Regions from separate parts of the Pseudomonas sp. 3-2 genome, predicted to be linked through region 1. Evidence: predicted binding sites of a transcription regulator. Region 1 holds the regulator's gene; each other region holds the start of a gene.
What was found. Region 1 encodes sigma-54, which starts transcription at its own class of promoters, with help from an activator protein. Its sites were predicted from a motif close to ANTGGCATNNANNTTGCTNT; they were not measured.
Positions count from the first base shown of each region.

Region 2: a site for sigma-54 is predicted at 4,606-4,625, ahead of K3819_RS09475 (CmpA/NrtA family ABC transporter substrate-binding protein). Genes of this name have one in related genera too.
Region 3: a site for sigma-54 is predicted at 3,667-3,686, ahead of flgB (flagellar basal body rod protein FlgB). Genes of this name have one in related genera too.

Region 1 covers NZ_CP081200.1:1,003,242-1,009,763, reverse strand. Annotated here, with positions in the region: gene lptA (lipopolysaccharide transport periplasmic protein LptA) at 1-212, shown strand, start outside; gene lptB (LPS export ABC transporter ATP-binding protein) at 212-937, shown strand; gene K3819_RS04405 (RNA polymerase factor sigma-54) at 1,124-2,617, shown strand; gene hpf (ribosome hibernation-promoting factor, HPF/YfiA family) at 2,691-2,999, shown strand; gene ptsN (PTS IIA-like nitrogen regulatory protein PtsN) at 3,011-3,475, shown strand; gene rapZ (RNase adapter RapZ) at 3,478-4,335, shown strand; gene K3819_RS04385 (HPr family phosphocarrier protein) at 4,351-4,626, shown strand; gene K3819_RS04380 (ZIP family metal transporter) at 4,665-5,558, opposite strand; gene K3819_RS04375 (superoxide dismutase) at 5,590-6,201, opposite strand; gene K3819_RS04370 (hypothetical protein) at 6,203-6,522, opposite strand, start outside.
Region 2 covers NZ_CP081200.1:2,051,597-2,058,118, forward strand. Annotated here, with positions in the region: partial or broken gene K3819_RS09460 (protein kinase domain-containing protein) at 1-1,110, opposite strand, end outside; gene K3819_RS09465 (NarK/NasA family nitrate transporter) at 1,118-2,329, opposite strand; gene K3819_RS09470 (ANTAR domain-containing response regulator) at 2,689-3,264, opposite strand; gene K3819_RS09475 (CmpA/NrtA family ABC transporter substrate-binding protein) at 3,280-4,491, opposite strand; gene K3819_RS09480 (quinone-dependent dihydroorotate dehydrogenase) at 4,714-5,733, shown strand; gene rmf (ribosome modulation factor) at 5,931-6,146, opposite strand.
Region 3 covers NZ_CP081200.1:4,840,250-4,846,771, forward strand. Annotated here, with positions in the region: gene flgE (flagellar hook protein FlgE) at 683-1,996, opposite strand; gene flgD (flagellar hook assembly protein FlgD) at 2,027-2,755, opposite strand; gene flgC (flagellar basal body rod protein FlgC) at 2,771-3,214, opposite strand; gene flgB (flagellar basal body rod protein FlgB) at 3,218-3,625, opposite strand; gene cheR (protein-glutamate O-methyltransferase CheR) at 3,863-4,690, opposite strand; gene K3819_RS21915 (chemotaxis protein CheV) at 4,738-5,670, opposite strand; gene flgA (flagellar basal body P-ring formation chaperone FlgA) at 5,753-6,514, shown strand.

The sequences.
Region 1 (6,522 bases):
ACCACGCACAGCAGAACCGCGTTGTTCTGATCGACAAGGCCAAAGTCGTCGACAAGGACAACAACACCACTCAGGGCGAAAAAATCGTCTATGACACGGTGAAGAAACTGGCCAGCGCCGGTCGAGCCACTGGCAGCAAGGTCACCGAAGCGCGTCCGCGCATCGACATGGTGATCCAGCCGAAGAAGAAAACCGACGAGAAAACCCAGTAATGGCAACTCTGAAAGCTCAGCACCTGGCCAAGGCCTATAAAAGCCGCCAGGTCGTGCGCGACGTCAGCCTGTCGATCGACAGCGGTCAGATCGTCGGCCTGCTCGGCCCGAACGGCGCCGGCAAGACCACGTGCTTCTACATGATCGTCGGCCTGGTTCAGGCCGATCAGGGTCGCGTACTGATCGACGACCTAGACGTCAGCCACCAGCCGATGCATGGCCGTGCGAAGGCCGGTATCGGCTATCTGCCGCAAGAAGCGTCGATCTTCCGCAAACTGTCGGTGGCCGACAACATCATGGCCATCCTCGAGACCCGTCAGGAGCTCGACAAGGCAGGTCGTCGCAAGGAGCTGGAAAGCCTGCTGCAGGAATTCCACATCAGCCACATCCGCGACAACCTCGGCATGAGCCTGTCCGGTGGTGAGCGCCGCCGGGTAGAAATCGCCCGCGCACTGGCCACGGCACCGAAATTCATCCTGCTCGACGAACCGTTCGCCGGTGTCGACCCGATCTCGGTCGGCGACATCAAGCAGATCATCCACCACCTCAAGGCCAAGGGCATCGGTGTACTGATCACCGACCACAACGTCCGTGAGACGCTGGATATCTGCGAAACCGCCTACATCGTCAACGACGGCCAGTTGATCGCCGAAGGCGACTCCGCGACCATCCTCGCCAACGATCTGGTGAAGGAAGTCTATCTGGGTCACGAGTTCCGCCTGTAAGCGCGACAGCATCCGACCAGCCGTCCGGGTGCTGTAACGTTGAAGCGCCTTTTTATACGCTTTTATTGTTACAGCGCTCTAGGCAAACACGACAGTTTCAGGCATATAATTTGCTTAAGTTTGGCGCTCCGGCGCCCTGTAGTGGATGGCGCATAGCGCCGGCGAATAAGGTGTTAAGCCCCTGCCATGAAACCATCGCTAGTCTTGAGAATGGGCCAGCAGCTGACGATGACACCGCAGCTGCAACAGGCCATCCGCCTGCTCCAATTGTCGACCCTGGATCTGCAACAGGAAATCCAGGAGGCTCTGGAATCCAATCCGATGCTCGAACGCCAGGAAGACGGCGACGACTTCGACAACTCCGATCCCATGGCCGACAACGCCGAACAGAAGCCCAACACCGAGATCCAGGAACCCTCCTATCAGGAGACCGCGCCGACAGTCGACAACCTCGAAGACGGCGAATGGAACGAGCGAATCCCCAACGAATTGCCGGTGGACACCGCCTGGGAAGACGTCTACCAGACCAGCGCCAGCAGCCTGCCAAGCAGCGACGATGACGAGTGGGACTTCACCACCCGCACCTCCGCCGGCGAGAGCCTGCAAAGCCACCTGCTGTGGCAGTTGAACCTGGCACCGATGTCCGACACCGATCGCCTGATCGCCGTCACCCTGATCGATTGCATCAACAATCAGGGCTACCTGGACGAAACCCTCGAAGAAATCCTCGACGCCTTTGATCCGGAGCTCGACATCGAGCTGGACGAGATCGAAGCCGTCCTGCACCGCATCCAGCAATTCGAACCGGCCGGCATCGGCGCACGTAACCTGGGCGAATGCCTGCTGCTGCAATTGCGCCAGCTGTCGGCCAAGACCCCCTGGCTGGCCGAGGCCAAGCGCCTGGTCACCGATTACATCGACCTGCTCGGTAGCCGCGACTACAGCCAGTTGATGCGGCGCATGAAGCTCAAGGAAGACGAGCTGCGCCAGGTCATCGAACTGGTGCAGAGCCTGAACCCGCGCCCCGGTTCGCAGATCGAATCCACCGAAGCCGAATACGTGGTGCCTGACGTCATCGTGCGCAAGGACAACGAGCGCTGGCTGGTCGAGCTGAATCAGGAGTCGGTGCCACGCCTGCGGGTCAACGCCCAATACGCCGGTTTTGTGCGCCGCGCCGACACCAGTGCCGACAACACCTTCATGCGCAACCAGTTGCAGGAAGCCCGCTGGTTCATCAAGAGCCTGCAGAGCCGCAACGAAACCCTGATGAAAGTGGCCACCCAGATCGTCGAACACCAGCGCGGGTTTCTGGAGTACGGCGACGAAGCCATGAAGCCGCTGGTCCTGCACGACATTGCAGAAGCGGTTGGCATGCACGAGTCGACGATTTCCCGCGTAACCACGCAAAAATTCATGCATACCCCACGGGGCATATATGAACTGAAATACTTTTTCTCCAGCCATGTGAGCACCTCCGAGGGCGGTGAATGCTCGTCCACGGCGATCCGCGCGATCATCAAGAAACTGGTTGCCGCGGAAAATCAGAAAAAGCCGTTGAGTGACAGCAAGATCGCTGGTTTACTGGAGGCACAAGGCATTCAGGTGGCTCGCCGCACCGTCGCCAAGTACCGCGAATCCCTCGGAATCGCGCCTTCGAGCGAACGCAAGCGGTTGATGTAAGCCACGTTACAGCGTTCCAGTGGCAGGCTCTTCGGCCTGCCGCTTTATGCACTGGCAACGAAGGAGAAGCTGTATGCAAGTCAACATCAGTGGACACCAACTGGAAGTTACCCAGCCTCTGCGCGAGTACATCGAGCTCAAGCTCAAGAAGCTCGAAGGGCATTTCGACAAGATCACCAACGTGCAAGTCACGATGTGCGTCGAAAAACTGAAGCAGAAAATCGAAGCCACGCTGCATATTCCCGGCAATGAGGTCGTCGCAAACGCGGAACATACCGATATGTACGCTGCGATCGACGCGCTGACCGACAAGCTTGATAAACAACTCAAAAAGCATAAGGAAAAGACCCAGAGCCTGCTTCAGGGCGCTACCGGTCGATAACCCCCACCCCCATGATCCGACTTGAAAGTATCCTGACCCCCGGCCGTTCCCTGGTGAACGTGCCGGGCGGCAGTAAAAAGAAAGCCCTGGAACAAATTGCCAACCTGATCGCCCGGGAAGTTCCGGATCTGGAGATGCAAGATGTCTTCGAGGCATTGATTGCCCGTGAAAAACTGGGCTCCACCGGTTTTGGCAACGGCATCGCCATTCCCCACTGCCGCCTCAAGGGCTGCGAAGCGCCGATCAGTGCGCTGATGCACCTTGATGCCCCTATCGATTTCGACGCTATCGACGGCGCGCCCGTGGACTTGCTCTTCGTCCTGCTGGTACCGGAAGCCGCCACCGATGCACACCTGGAGCTGTTACGCCAGATCGCCAGCATGCTCGACCGCAAGGACGTGCGCGACAGACTGCGCAGCGCGCCAAGCAACGAAGCCTTGTACCAGGTTGTACTGGAAGAACAGAACAGGCCGTAACCATGCGCTTGATCATTGTCAGTGGCCGTTCCGGCTCGGGTAAAAGTACTGCCCTGGATGTCCTTGAGGACAACGGTTACTACTGCATCGATAACCTGCCGGCAGGCCTTCTGCCGGATCTGGCCGAACGTGCGCTGGTTCATACCGAAATGCTCCAGCCGCTGGTGGCCGTCTCGATCGACGCCCGCAACCTGCCGAGTCATCTGTCACGTTTTCCAGAGTTGCTCGAGGAAGTGCGCAGCCGGCACATCCAGTGCGATGTCCTGTACCTCGACGCCGATGACGAAACGTTGCTCAAACGCTTTTCGGAAACTCGTCGTCGTCACCCGCTCAGCAATGCCAACCGCTCGCTGGCCGAAGCCATCGACGACGAAACCGCCCTGCTGGGCCCGATTGCCGATCTGGCCGATCTGAAGGTCAATACCACCAATCTGAACCTCTACCAACTGCGCGACACCATCAAGCTGCGCCTGTTGAACCAGCCGGAGCCGGGTACCGCGTTTCTGGTGGAGTCTTTCGGTTTCAAACGCGGCATGCCGGTGGATGCGGATCTGGTGTTCGATGTACGCTGCCTGCCGAACCCGTACTGGAAACCTGAACTGCGCGCGCAATCCGGTCTCGATCAGCCGGTCGCCGAGTATCTGGCGGCGCAGCCTGAGGTCGAGGAGATGTACCAGGATATTTACACGTACCTGCACAAATGGTTGCCGCGCTTTGCCGCGAGTAACCGCGCTTACGTCACCATTGCCATCGGCTGCACCGGCGGGCATCACCGTTCCGTTTACCTGACCGAACGTCTTGGCCAGGCGCTGCAGAAGACCCTGAAGAACGTCCAGGTTCGCCACCGCGACCTCAGCTAAAGGATTCACACCGCGATGCCTGCTCGTGAAATCGAAATCATCAACAAGCTGGGCCTGCACGCCCGCGCATCGGCAAAATTCGTCGGAGTGGCGGGCCAGTTTCCCGATTGCACGATCAGAGTCGGCCGCACCCCGGAAACCACGGTTGACGGTAAAAGCATCATGGCGATGATGATGCTCGCAGCCGGCAAGGGCACCAAAATCCACCTGAGTACCGAAGGCCATCAGGAACAGGAAGCCATGGACGCGCTGGTGACACTGATCAACAACTACTTCGACGAAGGTGGTTGAAACACTTGAAGTGAGGGAGCTTGCTCCCTCCTCCCGGTTCAGCCCAACGCGGTATCCATCACCATCATCAGACAGAAGCCGATCAGCAACCCCAGGCTTGCCAGCTTCTCATGGCCATTGCGTCGCGACTCGGGGATGACTTCGTGAGTCACCACCAGCAGCATGGCGCCCGCCGCCAACGCCAATCCCAAGGGCAGCAACAGTTCGGCAAGACTGACCAGCCACGCACAGAGCAGCGCGAACATTGGTTCGACCAGACCTGACGCTGCGCCAATCAAAAACGCTTTGACCCGCGACATACCGGCACCAGCCAGTACCAGGGCAATCACCAGCCCTTCGGGCACATCCTGCAAGGCAATGCCCATGGCCAGACTGTCTGCGTCCGGCATTCCACCGCCCGCCGAGACACCGACCGCCATGCCTTCCGGGATGTTATGGGCAATGATGGCGAACACGAACAACCAGATCCGTGGCGGAATCACCGGATGTTCGACGGTGCCGATGAGCATTTCCGGCGAGGCCCCCGACACACGGCGATCAACCAGATACAGGCCGAACGCCCCGAGCATGATGCCGAAGCAAATCAGGCCGCTGGCGCCCCATGGGCTCAGTCCCAGACTTTCGGCGGCGGCGATTCCCGGTACGATCAACGAAAACGCGGTTGCCGCCAGCATCACGCCAGCGCCAAAACCCAGCAGCGTATCGCCCAGCGCCTGGGGCATGTTGCGGATCACCAGCACCGGAACTGCCCCGAGTGCGGTGCCGAGGGCGCAGATCGCGCCGCCCTGCAATGCCCGCGACAGTCTCGGTTCCAGATTCAGCCATTCCAGCCCATGCGCGACCAGCAAGGTCATGCCCGCCAACAGCAGCAGCGATCCGATTGCGTAACGAAACATGCGCCCACTTCCGATCGCCAGTGTCTCAGTGCCCATAGTCCGCCTTGGAATTGTTTTTATAGAAGACTTAAACCAGCGCCGCCTGATAGCGCGCAGCAACTTGTGGCCAGTTGATCACGTTGTAGAACGCGCTGATGTATTCCGGCCGACGGTTCTGATAACGCAGGTAGTACGCGTGTTCCCACACGTCGAGCCCGAGAATCGGCGTGTTGCCGTTCATCAGCGGGCTGTCCTGGTTGCCGCTGCTTTCCACCACCAGTTTCTTGTCGGGCGTGACGCTGAGCCACGCCCAGCCACTGCCGAAACGGGTCAACGCGGCTTTGGTGAAGGCTTCCTTGAAGCTGTCGAGGCCACCCAGCTGCTCATCGATCGCCCTGGCCAGCGCACCGTCCGGTTTGCCACCGCCGTTAGGCGCCATGACTTCCCAGAACAGCGAATGGTTGGCATGACCGCCGCCCTGGTTGATCACCGCCGCGCGCAGTTTTTCCGGCAGTTGCTGGACGCTGGCGACCAGTTTTTCCACCGGCCATTCCGCGAATTCGGTGCCCTCGACCGCAGCGTTCAGGTTGTTGATGTAAGTCTGATGATGCTTGGTGTAGTGGATCTCCATGGTTTGCGCATCGATGTGCGGCTCCAGTGCGTCGTAGGCGTAAGGCAAGGCTGGCAGGGTAAAAGCCATTTCAATGGACTCCATGGTGATGTGGGGCAGGCGCGCGGCGCGCGTTGCCGGTATCCGGGTGCAGCAAACGCTGGGTGCGCGGGTATTCGCCGTGTTCGCTGATGAAATTGAGCAGCTCGACATAGGTTTTGCTGCTCTGGCGCAACGCCGCCTCACGTAGCGCCGGACGCAGGCGCTCGTCCTGCATGGTCTGCAACAGGCGCTGGTGGATCGCGCACAGGTACTCGGCGCTCTCCTCCGGCTGATTCAGGCGCAGATGCAGATCCGCCAGGTTGTGGTGGGAGATGACGCAGGCCGCCACCGCTTCGTCGGCATCGGCCC
Region 2 (6,522 bases), 1.0 Mb from region 1:
GACGGCCCGCAGCAGGCGTTCGGCCAGATCCTGCCACTGGGCCAGTGGCAGCGGGCCGCTTTGTTCGAACAACTGCGCCAGGGTGGTTCCCGAATATTCACGCATCACGTAGTACAAATGCTGACGCTGACCGGCGCTATGGACTTCAGGGAAATGCCGCCCGGCGACGCGTTTGAGAAACCATTCCTCCGCCAGCAAGGCCTGACCGGCCTGAGCATCGTCTGCCAGTGGTGCAGGCAAGGTCTTCAACAGCCACGCCTGACCCTGACCATCGAGCACGCGATACAGCAGCGATTGCTGGCTCTGACTTATAACCTCTTGAACCCGCCAGCCTTCAAAGGCCTGAGCCGGTTTCAGCGGCGGGGGCAGGGGCCATTGCTGCAAATGAATCAACGCATCGCCAAGGCTGGCCTCGCCAACCGCATCCACCCGCACCAACAGCGCACTGGCATTGTCCTGACTGCCGGCCAGATGCGCAGCGTTGACCAGCGTTTGCGCGGCACTGTGCAGGTCCGGTTGATCGCGCAGAATCCCGGCGATGGCGGTATCGCCAAGCGCGGCCCACACGCCGTCACTGAGCAGCACGAAACATTCGCCGTCACGCAGTTCGCCGTCGAGAAAGTCCAGCACCAGATGCTGATCCAGCCCCAGTGCGCGCTTGAGCACATGCTGCATGCCCGGTTGATCCCAGACGTGATCCTCGCTGATTCGCTGCAAGGTTTCGGCGTGCCAGCGATAAACCCGGCAATCGCCGACGTGCGCCAGGGTAAAGCGCCGGCCGCGCATGACCAGCGCACTGACCGTGGTGAGCAGCGGCTGACCGCCACCATTGGCCTGCAACCAGCGGTTTTGTGCGAGCAGCAGACGATCGAGGGCCTGGGCCACGCTCCAGGTTTCCGGGGTGGCGTAGTAGTCCAGCGCCAGCGCCTGCAAGGTCGAACGCGCGGCCAGACCACCGTCGGCGCACTGGCTGACGCCGTCGGCGATGGCGAACAGGAAACCCTTGCTGGCGGCCAGCGCCGGGGCCGGAGTCACCAGGCGCAAGGCGTCCTGGTTTTCCGCGCGGGGACCGGTGGCGCTGGCTTCGGCAAAGCTCAGTTGCAGAGCCATTCGGGCCTCAGACCCGGGCAGCGGTCACGGCCGCCGAACCCCAGGTGGTTCTCCAGCGACGTTTGACCCCATGCAGGCCGAACCACGCCAGCACGCCAAGGCTGGCGAACAACCACAGCGCCAGTTGATAGCTGCCGGTGCTCTGTTTGATCGCGCCCATGCCTGCCGCCAGGGCAAAGCCGCCGATGCCGCCGGCCATGCCGATCAGCCCGGTCATCACGCCGATTTCACGCCGAAAGCGCTGTGGCACCAGTTGGAACACCGCGCCATTACCCGCGCCGAGACCGAGCATGGTGCAGACGAACAGGGCCAGCGCCGCGTAGGAACTCGGCAGGTTGAAGCCGACCGCCGCGATGCAGACTACGGCCACTGTGTACATCGCCAGCAGGGTGCGAATTCCGCCGAACCGGTCCGCCAGCGCGCCACCCAGCGGTCGCATCAGGCTGCCGCCGAACACGCAGGCGGCGGTGTAGTAACCGGCGGTCACCGGGCTGAGGCCGTATTGATCGTTGAAGTAGCCGGGCAGGGCGCTGGCCAGGCCGATGAAGCCGCCGAAGGTGACGCTGTAGAAAAACATGAACCACCAGCTGTCGCGGTCGCCCAGGGCCTTGAAGTAGTCGGCCATGGATTTGGCTTTTGGTCGCTCGGGAGCGTTTTTTGCCAGCCAGGCGAACAGCACCAAAGTCAGGAGCAGTGGAATCAGGGCGAAACCGAACACATTGCTCCAGCCGAACGCCGCCGCCAGTACCGGGGCGATCAGCGCGGCGAACACGGTCCCGGAATTGCCGGCCCCGGCGATGCCCATCGCCTTGCCCTGATGCTCCGGCGGATACCATTGCGACGCCAGCGGCAGGGCCACGGCGAACGACGCTCCGGCCATGCCGAGGAACAGGCCGAGCAGCAGAGCCTGTTCGTAACTGTGGATGCCCAGTTTCCAGGCACCGAACAGTGCACAGATCACGATCACCTGGCCGATCAGCCCGGCAGTCTTGGGTGACAGGCGATCGGCAAGCATGCCCATCGCAAAGCGCAGCACCGCGCCGGCCAGAATCGGCGTCGCCACCACGAGGCCGCGCTGTTGAGTGGTCAGGTGCAGGTCGCCAGCAATCTGCACCGCCAGCGGGCCGAGCAGATACCAGACCATGAAGCTCAGGTCGAAATACAGGAAGGCCGCGAACAGGGTCGGGGTGTGGCCGGATTTCCAGAAGCTTTTATTCATCGCGCACCTCAGCTGTTAAGAATCTCGAGAAGGAGTCACAAGCCAGCAAGTGGAGCGCCGCCACGGCCGCACCACCGGCCCCGGGCTGTGGGGCCAAAACGCAAAAACGCCGCTACCCGGATCGCCGAAAAGGGCGAAAAGGGTGAGCGACGTCTTTGTCGTAGGTGGGGCAACCGCCGTTGGTTACCTGTAGGGATTGCTTAGCGAGATTTGTGCCAATAGTCTGAAATCGCGTTACGGCCAATCGCGGGCAAGCCCGCTCCCACAGGTTCCGCATTAATCACAGAGACTGTGTACGACAACGAAACCTGTGGGAGCTGGCTTGCCAGCGATGGGGCCTTTACAGGCCCCACGAAACTTCAGCCAAGCAACTCGCTCATGGCAATGATTTGCTCCGCCACCTGAATCAGTTTCTGCTGGCGGCTCATGGCCTGGCGGCGCATCAGGGTGTAGGCCTCTTCTTCGTTGCAGTCCTTCATTTTCATCAACAGGCCTTTGGCCAGTTCGATGCGTTTGCGCTCGGCCAGTTGCTGGTCGCGGGCCTGTAGCTGGGCGCGCAAGGCCTGATCGCTTTCGAAGCGGGCCATGGCCACGTCGAGAATCGGCTGCAGGCGCTGTGCGTGAATGCCTTCGACGATGTAGGCACTGACCCCGGACTTGATCGCCTGACGCATCACGCCGGGATCATGCTCGTCGGTGAACATCACGATCGGCCGGGGCTGGTCGCGGCTGACCAGCACCACTTGCTCCATCACATCGCGGCTCGGTGACTCGGTATCGATCAGGATCACGTCCGGACGCACCGTTTCGACGCGCGCCGGCAGGTCGATGGTCAGGCCCGACTCGTCGATCACCTCGAAACCGGCCTCGGTCAGCGCGGCTTTCAGGCGTCCGACTTTTTTCGCGGTGTCGTTGATCAGCAGAATGCGCAGCATGTTCGCGGTCTCCTGTCAGCGCTGGGCGAGAAGGGGTGCGCTGTCGCTCAGCGCGTGGAGCTTGAAGCTTCGGGCGTAGGTGGCCGGATCACTACCATCCCAGATTTTGCCGTCGATCAACTGGCTGCTGCGCATGTCCTTGCCCCAGGCTGCAACGCCCACAGCAGTCGCTGCGTCGCGATAGATCTCCAGTTGCTGCACCTGACGGGCGACGGCGAGGTAGTCCGGGTCATCGCGCAGCAAACCCCAGCGGCGGAACTGGGTCATGAACCACATGCCGTCCGACAGGTACGGCAGGTTCACCGCGCCATCGCCGTGAAAGCGCAGGGCGTGCGGGTCTTGCCAGCGATTGCCGAGGCCATCGTCGTAGTCGCCGAGAAAGCGTGGTTCGATGCAGGAGACCGGGGCGTCGAGGTACTCGGCGGCGCTGAGAAGTTGCGCGGTGCTGCGGCGGTTTTCCGGGCTTTCTTCAATGAATCGGCTGGCTTCCAGGATCGCCATCACCAAGGCCCGCGCGGTGTTGGGGTATTGCTCGACGAAGGCGCGGGTGCAGCCGAGGACTTTTTCCGGATGATCGGGCCAGATGGTCTGGCTGGTGGCCAGGGTGAAACCGAGATTCTGCTGCACGGCGCTGGCCGCCCAGGGCTCGCCGACGCATAAACCATCGATGCGACCGGCCTGAAGGTGCGCGACCATTTGCGGCGGCGGCACCACCACGCTGTCGACATCCTGCAACGGATGAATGCCCTGGCTCGCCAGCCAGTAATACAGCCACATGGCATGGGTGCCGGTCGGGAAGGTCTGGGCGAAGGTCAGTTTTGCGCGGGTTTGGTGCACATGATGGTGCAGCGCTTCAGGACCGGTCACGCCCAGGCCCTGCAAGCCGTGGGACAGGTTGAGGCTCTGGCCGTTCTGATTCAGACCCATCAGCACCGCCATGTCGGTTGACGCGACGCCGCCGATGCCCAGATGCACCGCGTAAATCAGACCGTAAAGGCTGTGGGCGGCATCGAGTTCGCCGCTGACCAGATTGTCCCGCAGGTTGGCCCAGGAACTCTGGCGCTTGAGATTCAGGGTCAGGCCGTAAGGCTGGGCAAAGCCCTGAGTGGCGGCGACCACCAGCGAGGCGCAGTCGCTCAGGGCCATGAAGCCCAGGTTGATCGCGCTTTTTTCCGGGGCATCGCTGCCGTTGACCCAGGCCAGCGGCCCGGCGGAGGTTTGAGTCATGAAAGCCACCCTCAAAAAAAACGTCGTCCCAGGCTTTGCCCGCGCAAAACCGAGAGACGACGCCATTGTCCTTGCCTGCACGCCACCATTGGCCTGCCGGCTGATGCCGTGGAAGGTGCAAGGCATATGCCATGCGCACGGATTTACCCGTGCGCCTCGCGCGGCGGGGGGATGCCCGGCTATAATCGCCGCCTCTTTTCGCCGTCCGAGTCATAGCCGCCCATGTACACCCTGGCCCGTCAGCTGTTGTTCAAACTTTCCCCGGAAACCTCCCACGATCTATCGCTGGATCTGATCGGCGCGGGCGGGCGTTTGGGCCTCAACGGCTTGCTGTGCAAGGCCCCGGCGTCGCTGCCGGTGACTGTCATGGGCCTGGAGTTCCCGAACCCTGTGGGTCTGGCGGCCGGTCTGGACAAGAACGGCGCGGCCATCGACGGCTTCGCCCAGCTGGGTTTCGGGTTTGTCGAAATCGGCACCGTGACCCCGCGTCCGCAGCCGGGCAACCCGAAACCACGGATTTTCCGCCTGCCGGAAGCCGAGGCGATCATCAACCGCATGGGGTTCAACAACCTCGGTGTGGATAACCTGCTGGCGCGGGTGGCGGCGGCCAAATACAAAGGCGTGCTGGGGATCAACATCGGCAAGAACTTCGACACTCCGGTCGAGCGCGCAGTGGACGACTACCTGATCTGCCTGGACAAGGTTTACGCCCACGCCAGTTACGTCACGGTCAACGTCAGCTCGCCGAACACCCCGGGCCTGCGCAGCCTGCAGTTCGGCGATTCGCTCAAGCAATTGCTGGCGGACCTGGCCACGCGCCGCGCCGAACTGGCGCTGCGCCACGGCAAGCATGTACCGCTGGCGATCAAGATCGCGCCGGACATGACCGACGAAGAAACCGCGCAAGTCGCCCAGGCACTGATCGAAACCGGGATGGACGCGGTGATCGCCACCAACACCACCCTCAGCCGCGTGGGCGTCGAAGGCATGGAACACGGGGACGAGGCGGGCGGTCTGTCCGGCGCGCCGGTTCGCGAGAAGAGCACCCATACCGTGAAAGTGCTGGCGTCCGAGCTGGGCGGCAAGCTGCCGATCATCGCGGCGGGCGGCATCACCGAAGGCAAGCATGCGGCCGAGAAGATCGCGGCCGGCGCGAGCCTGGTGCAGATCTACTCCGGCTTCATCTATAAGGGCCCGGCGCTGATCCGCGAGTCCGTGGATGCGATCGCCGCCAAGCGCTGATCCTTTGTGGGAGCGAGCAGGTCGAGTCGTCGCACCGTCGCTCCCACAGGTTTTGTGTATGGCATAAATAATGCGGCGGGCATAAAAAAGGGCTCCTCGAAGGAGCCCCTGGGCCGTAGCCCGCCGTCCGGGAAGGACGTGCATGGTGATCAGGTTGTTACGAAATCAGATTGTCGTGTCGGAATAAGTGCCCTGTGTCAGCCGACGGCGTGAAGTTCGTTGAGTCTGTGGATTCCCGCAGTGCCGGTCATACCGTCCCAGTTGTCGCCGCGTCCTTCTCGCCAGCCGTTGATCCAGGCTTGACGTACCGACGGTAGAGTAAATGGGCAAAGCTCACGGGATTTACCACCAACGCCATATTGATATCCGCGCAAAAATGCTCTTTCCAACGGATCACGCTTAAGTCTTCTCATAGGGTGTTTCCCTCACTTGTTGACTGTTTTTGTCGCGTCGACCTCAATTGAGGTCTGGCAGAAAAACTCTGCCGTTGGCGGCTCGCTGCCGGCGTGGCGAGCCAAGGTGTTGACGCCGTTGCGACGTCAACCTGTGTTCAGTTCTAACCAATGAGTCACATCGATGGAATGACCGTTTTGTCATAAGGACGTAACGAAAAAGATGCTATGGCCATAAGTAACCGCGTATTTATCCAGCGTCCATTGGCCAAACCCCGGTATGATCGGCCCCGCGCTGGATGATGAGGTTAATCCTTTAGTGAGAATGACCCACGTTTACGCTGGGCTACTATTCGACGAAGGGTTGCTTTGAGTCATTTTGTTGCTTCAACTTTTT
Region 3 (6,522 bases), 2.6 Mb from region 1:
ATCCGAGAAACCCCCGACAGACTTCTGGTTTGTCGGGGGTTTTCTTTTGCCCGCGCAAAAAGCAAAAGCAAAAGCCGCCCTCACCCTAACCCTCTCCCGGAGGGAGAGGGGACTGACCGAGGTGTTTTATAGAGATACGCCGACGTGAAATACCGAGGTGAACTTGGATTTTGAAACGCATACAACTCAACCCCTGCTTTCTCTGTTCCTGCTTTCTCTGTTCCTGCTTTCTCTGCTCCTGCTCCTGCTCCTGCTCCTGCTCCTGCTTCCACTTCCGCTGCTGCTGCTGCTTCCGCTCTCCACCACTCAACACGATGAGCGTTAGCTCGAGTACCGCTTTTGCCGTGCCGGCCCCATCGGAAGGCTGAGTGGAGGGATTTATCCGGGGGTGGGAGCGCAGCGACCGTGCGGCGCAGCCGCATGCATCGAGAGGAGGTGCAGCGAAGCAAACCGTAGGCGATGCCCCCGGATGAATCCCGTAACGAAGGAACACCGAGCCAAAGCGAGGTGCCGAACGCCGGGGCCCAGCGTTTTGGTTACTTTTGGGCGTCTGCAAAAGTGACTCGCCGTAAGGGCGAAACCGCCAGCGGCAGCACCCGAAGCAACGGATAAACACCCCAACCCCCAGCCAAAAAAAAGCCCCTCAAAAAGAGGGGCTCCTTAACCAGCCAAAACCCAGAAATCAGGTCATCTGAATAATGGTCTGCATGATAGTGCTCTGAGTCGAAATGGTCTTGGCGTTCGCCTGATAGTTACTCTGCCCCTTGATCAGATCAACCAGCTCATTGGTCAGGTTAACGTTCGACTCCTCCAGCGAGTTCGAAACCACCGAACCCAGCGTACCGGTCTCCGGCGCATCGTAGCCCGGAATACCCGAAGCGAAAGTCTCTTTCCAGCTGGTACCACCGATCGGCTGCAAGCCCTGCTCGTTGGTGAAGCTCGCCAGCGCAACCTGGCCGATGGCCTTGCTCTGGTTGTTGCTGAAGTTGGCGAACAGCGTACCGGTACCGTCGATGGTCAGGTTGGTGATCTGGCCAGTGGCGTAACCATCCTGAGTCGGGATCGAACGCGCGGTGTCAGCGTTGTATTGAGTGGTCTTGGCCATCGAAATGGTAATGCCGGCCGGGTTAGCCGAAGCACCGTTGGCCGTCCACACACCGTTGGTCACAGTGCCCGGTACCCAGCCAGTGAGTTTCAGGTCGCTGCTGATCACTGCAGGCGGAGTGCTGACCTGAGTCAGCTTGCCAGTGGAGTCAAAGGTCATGGTCGATGCGACAGGCGCAGTGACTTTCGGGTCGCTGCCGGTAGCATCCGGGTTGCGACCGTCCACCAGGGTGTAGACCTTCCAGGTGTTGGCGCCGGTCTTCACCATGTACTGATCCATGACATGGGAGTTGCCCTGGCTGTCATAGATCGGAGTGCTGAACGACTTGGTGTAGGTCGCGAGGTTGGTCGGGTCGAACTTGCCGGCCACTGCTGTGTCGTCGATCACCGGAGCCGTCGAGTTCAGGTTGATGGTCGAGGTCACCAGCGAGGTGGACTTCGGCGCCAGGTTCGAGGTGTCGATCTTCAGATCGGTCAACACGCCGTTGATGATCTTGCCGTTGGAGTCCACACCGTAACCTTGCAGACGCGAGGTGTAGTCGGTGTTGGTGATGAAGCCGTCCTTGTCGACCTTGAACGTACCGGCACGGGTGTAGGAGATCGAACCGTTGTTGCTCAGGGTGAAGAAGCCCGAACCGTTGATCCCCATATCCAGCACGTTGCCGGTGTTGTTGATGTCGCCTTGGGTGAACTGCTGGGAAACGTTGGCCAGACGCACGCCGTTACCAATGACCTTGCTGCCGCTGCCCAGGCGAGTCGCCGAGTAGACGTCTTCGAATTCTGCGCGGGACGATTTGAAACCGGCGGTCGCGACGTTGGCGATGTTGTTGCCGGTCACGTCCAGTTGTTTGTTGGCTGCATAGAGACCGCTAAGGCCGATATTGAAAGACATATTCCACTCCTTTGTGCCGGTTAGTCGGCTCTATATACCAATGGTTTGTACTTTGGACAGGGCGACGGTGCCCTTGCCGGACAGGTTGAGCATCAGCTCGCCGCCGGTCTGGCTGATCGTCACGCTGGTGACCGTGGCTGGCAGATAGGTCGCCAGGTCGGTCGCGGTGCCGTTGATCGAGGCGTTGGCCTTGACGGTGTAGGTACCGGTTTTCACCAGGTTGCCGTCCTTGTCCTTGCCGTCCCAGGTGAAGCTTGCATCGCCTGCGGCGCGACTGCCCAGATCGATGGTGCGAACGGTGGCGCCGCTGCTGTCGGTGATGGTGACGGTACCGCCGGCAATCGACGACGGAACGGTGACCGAACCGGTCATGCCTTTGCTCGGATCGTCCAGCTGAACCGTGTTGGTCTGCACAATCACATTGCGACCCACCAGCGACGACGCCTGCAGGGCTTGCGACGAGTTGTAGTTGCCGGCCAGCGAACTGACGGTGCTGTTGAGGGTGGTGATCCCCTCGAGGCTGCTGAACTGCGCGAGCTGGGCAACGAATGCGCTGTTGTCCTGCGGGTCGAGCGGGTTCTGGTTCTTCAGCTGAGTCACCAGCAGTTGCAGGAACGCGTCCTTGCCCAGGGCCTGGCCGCCGGTCGAGCTGTTGGTGGCCGAAGCGATGCCGCCGGTGGTCGTGCTACTGGTCTTCTTCGAAGAGTTGGCCAGTATGTCGTTCATCGTCAGGCTGCTGGTGGTATCGGTAACACTCATGGCAGTCGCCCCTTATCACTGACCGAGGGTCAGTACCTTCTGCATCATGGTTTTGGCGGTGTTCATCATTTCGGCGTTGGTCTGGAACGACCGGCTCGCGGAAATCATGTCAGCCATTTCTTCCACCACGTTGACGTTCGGGTAGTAGACGTAGCCTTTGGCGTCGGCCGCCGGATGGTTCGGCTCGTAGCGCGCTTCGAGGTTGCTCTGGTCTTCGACCACGCCCATGACCTGCACGCCCTGGCCCGCAGCATCCTGGTTCTGGAACAGCGAATTGCTGCCGCCGCTCTGGCCGCCCTGGAACATGGTGGCGAACACCGGGTGACGGGCGCGATAAGTCTGGTCGATGCTCGACGAGACGGTCTCGGCGTTGGCGATGTTCGAGGCCACGGTGTTGAGACGGGTGGTCTGGGCGCTCATGCCGCTGCCGGCAATGTTGAAAACGCTGGACAGGGACATGGATTACTCTCCGCGCAGGGCTGACACAAGCCCTTTGAATTTGCTGTTGAGCAGGGTGAAGCTGGCCTGGAAGCCGACGGCGTTTTCCGCGTAGTTCGACTGTTCCAGTTGGGCGTCCACGGTGTTCTGGTCGATCGACGGCTGCATCGGCGTGCGATACATCAGCGACTCGTCGCCATTGCCCAGACCTTCAGCTTCGATGTGACGGCTGTTGGTCATGTTCAGGGCGATGGTGCCGTTGGCGTTCTTCTGGCTCTGTGCTTCGAGCACTTTGGAGAACTCCAGATCCCGCGCCTTGTAATTCGGGGTGTCGGCGTTGGCGATGTTGTTGGCCAGCACTTCGGCACGCTGGGCGCGGAAGCCCAGAGCCTTTTCGTGAATGCCGAGCGCTTTATCGAAGCTGATGCTCATGTCGGGAACCTTCAGGTGACCGGATTTTTCGTAACTGGGTTATAGCAAGCGGCGTGCCAGTTTGAGAAAGCCCCGGATTACGGGGCTTTGCATGCAATCGGCAACACGGCAATGCCAGAAAAGCGGCAACCGGTTTCCGCCGGATGCCGCTTTTCTGCCGCCTGCCACCGGCAAAAACCTTCAGGCATAAAAAAACGGGAGCCCCTGAGGACTCCCGTTTTTTGTGTCGCCAGTGTTTCACTTCGCCTGGTAGATGATCCCCGGGCTGCACTGAACCATCTGGTAATGATCCGGCAGACCGTTCAGCGCTTCGGAAGCGCCAAGGAACAGATAACCGCCCGGCTTCAGCGTGCTGTGGATGCGCAACAGGATGTCCTTCTTCACCTCGGCGGAGAAGTAGATCAGCACGTTGCGGCAGAACACGATGTCGAACTTGCCAAGGCTTGCGTAGCTGTCGAGCAGGTTGAACGAGCGGAATTCCACCCGGTTCTTGATCGGCGCCTTGATCGCCCAGCGCCCCGGCCCTTTCGGGTCGAAGTAGCGCTGCAGACGATCGGCGGACAAGCCGCGGCCAATCGCCAGGCTGTCGTACTCGCCGGTCTTGCAGTTGGTCAGCATGCTGCCGGACAGATCCGTGGCAACGATCTGCACGCCCATCTTCAACTGACCGATGTTCGTCCGCTCGAACTCGTCGATCGACATCGACAGCGAGTAGGGTTCCTGACCCGACGAGCAGGCCGCCGACCAGATCCGCAGACGCTGGTTGGGAGCGGCCTTGATCGCTTCGGGCAGCACCTTGTTCTTCAAGACTTCAAACGGATAGGTGTCGCGAAACCACAGGGTTTCGTTGGTCGTCATGGCATCGACCACCTGCTCGCGCAAACCGCTGCGCGGCTGGGTCTGGATGCGCTGAACCAGCTCACCCAGGGACTTGATGCCTTGCTGCTCCATCAGTTTGTTGAGACGGCTCGAGACCAGATACTGCTTGTTTTCACCGAGCAAAATGCCACAGGCTTTTTCCAGGAAGACCCGGAACTGTTCGAAATCCAAATTACCCGTAGACAAATGATGCCGCCTCTTAAATCGTGTTGAACGCCGAGGGCAGAAGGCCCTTAGCTGATGTCTGCTGCTTTGATCCGGTCGACTACCCGGGATGCCAGGTCATCAGGACGGAATTTGGCCAGGAAGTCATCGGCACCGACTTTCTTGACCATCGCCTGATTGAACACACCCGACAACGAAGTATGCAGGATGATATGAAGCTTTTGCATGCGAGGGTCGCTGCGAATCTCGGCCGTCAGGGTGTACCCGTCCATCTCCGGCATTTCGATGTCGGAGATCATCATCAGGAACTCTTCTTCCGGCTTCTTGCCCTCGTCGACCAGCTTGCGCAGGTAATCCAGCGCCTGCCTACCATCGTTCAATGCCACCACTTCGACACCGACCGTCTGCAGGCAACGCGTCACCTGCTTGCGCGCCACCGACGAGTCATCGACCGTCAGCACCCGCAGCGACAACGCCTTGCTCTGGGTCTCGACATCCACCACGCCGACCGAAATCGCTTCCGGGGTCGGCGCAACTTCCGCCAGCACCTTCTCGACGTCGATGATTTCGACTAACTGATTGTCGACCCGAGTCACAGCGGTCAGGTAGTGATCGCGTCCGGTGCCCTTGGGCGGCGGATGAATCTCTTCCCAGTTCATGTTCACGATACGTTCCACCGAGCGCACCAGGAAACCCTGGGTCTTGGTGTTGTATTCCGTGATGATCACAAACGGACTGTTCTTGTCTTTCAAAGCACCGGAGCCGGTCGCCATCGCCAGATCAAGAATCGGAATGGTCGCCCCCCGGATATTCGCCACCCCGCACACGACAGGACTGGACTTGGGCATCAGCGTCAGTTGCGGGCACTGCAGCACTTCCCGAACCTTGAACACGTTGATCCCGTAGAGCTGCTGACCGTCGAGACGGAACAACAACAGCTCCAGGCGATTCTGCCCCACCAGTTGCGTGCGCTGGTTCACCGAATCCATTACACCAGCCATGCCCAGACTCCTACACCAACGCCAAGTGTTGTTGCGACGCACATTCATTGCTAAACGGCACGGCGCTTGCTTTTTAACTCGTATGAACGCTCAAACGACATTTTTCCGACGCCTGACATCTCCCCTCCGCAGAGGGCTTTGCGCGATGTCCGCCGTTTGCCTGTCTTTCGCTGGCAGCCCTGCCGTTGCTGATGCGGTTACCATGCCTGACATGCTTATCGGCGTCACTCAGGGCTTTCTTGAATTCACCGTAGAAGACTATCTGGCCACCAGTCAAACGGAAGGCCGTTATGAAATCGAGGTCAACCAGCTCGATCCACGCATGCGCATGCCTATGTGCGACAAGGAATTGACAGCGACACTGGAGAGTCCGGCACGTCCACTGGGCCGTGTCACGGTCAAGGTCCGCTGCGAAGGCGCCTCCCCCTGGACGGTGTTCGTGCCCGCTCAAGTCCGCCTGTTTCGCGAGATTGTCACCACCACCCGGCCACTCAAGCGCGCCGGCATCATCGAGCCGCAGGACGTGACCTTGCGCGAGCGCGACGTCAGCACGATCAATCAGGGTTTCCTGACGTCGGTGGATGAAGCCATCGGCCAGAAATTGACCCGACCAACGGTAGCCGATCAAGTCATTACCCTGGTGCATCTGGAACAGGCGGAAGTCGTTCGCAAGGGCGATCAAGTGGTGATCACTGCCCGCAGCGGCACCCTCGCCGTACGGATGCCGGGCGAAGCGCTGGCCAACGGCGGCCTGAAAGAACAGATTCGAGTGAAGAACCTCAACTCCCAGCGGGTCATCAAGGCGCAGGTTGTGGCGCCCGGCCAGGTGGAAGTAGCGATGTAAGCGGCGAG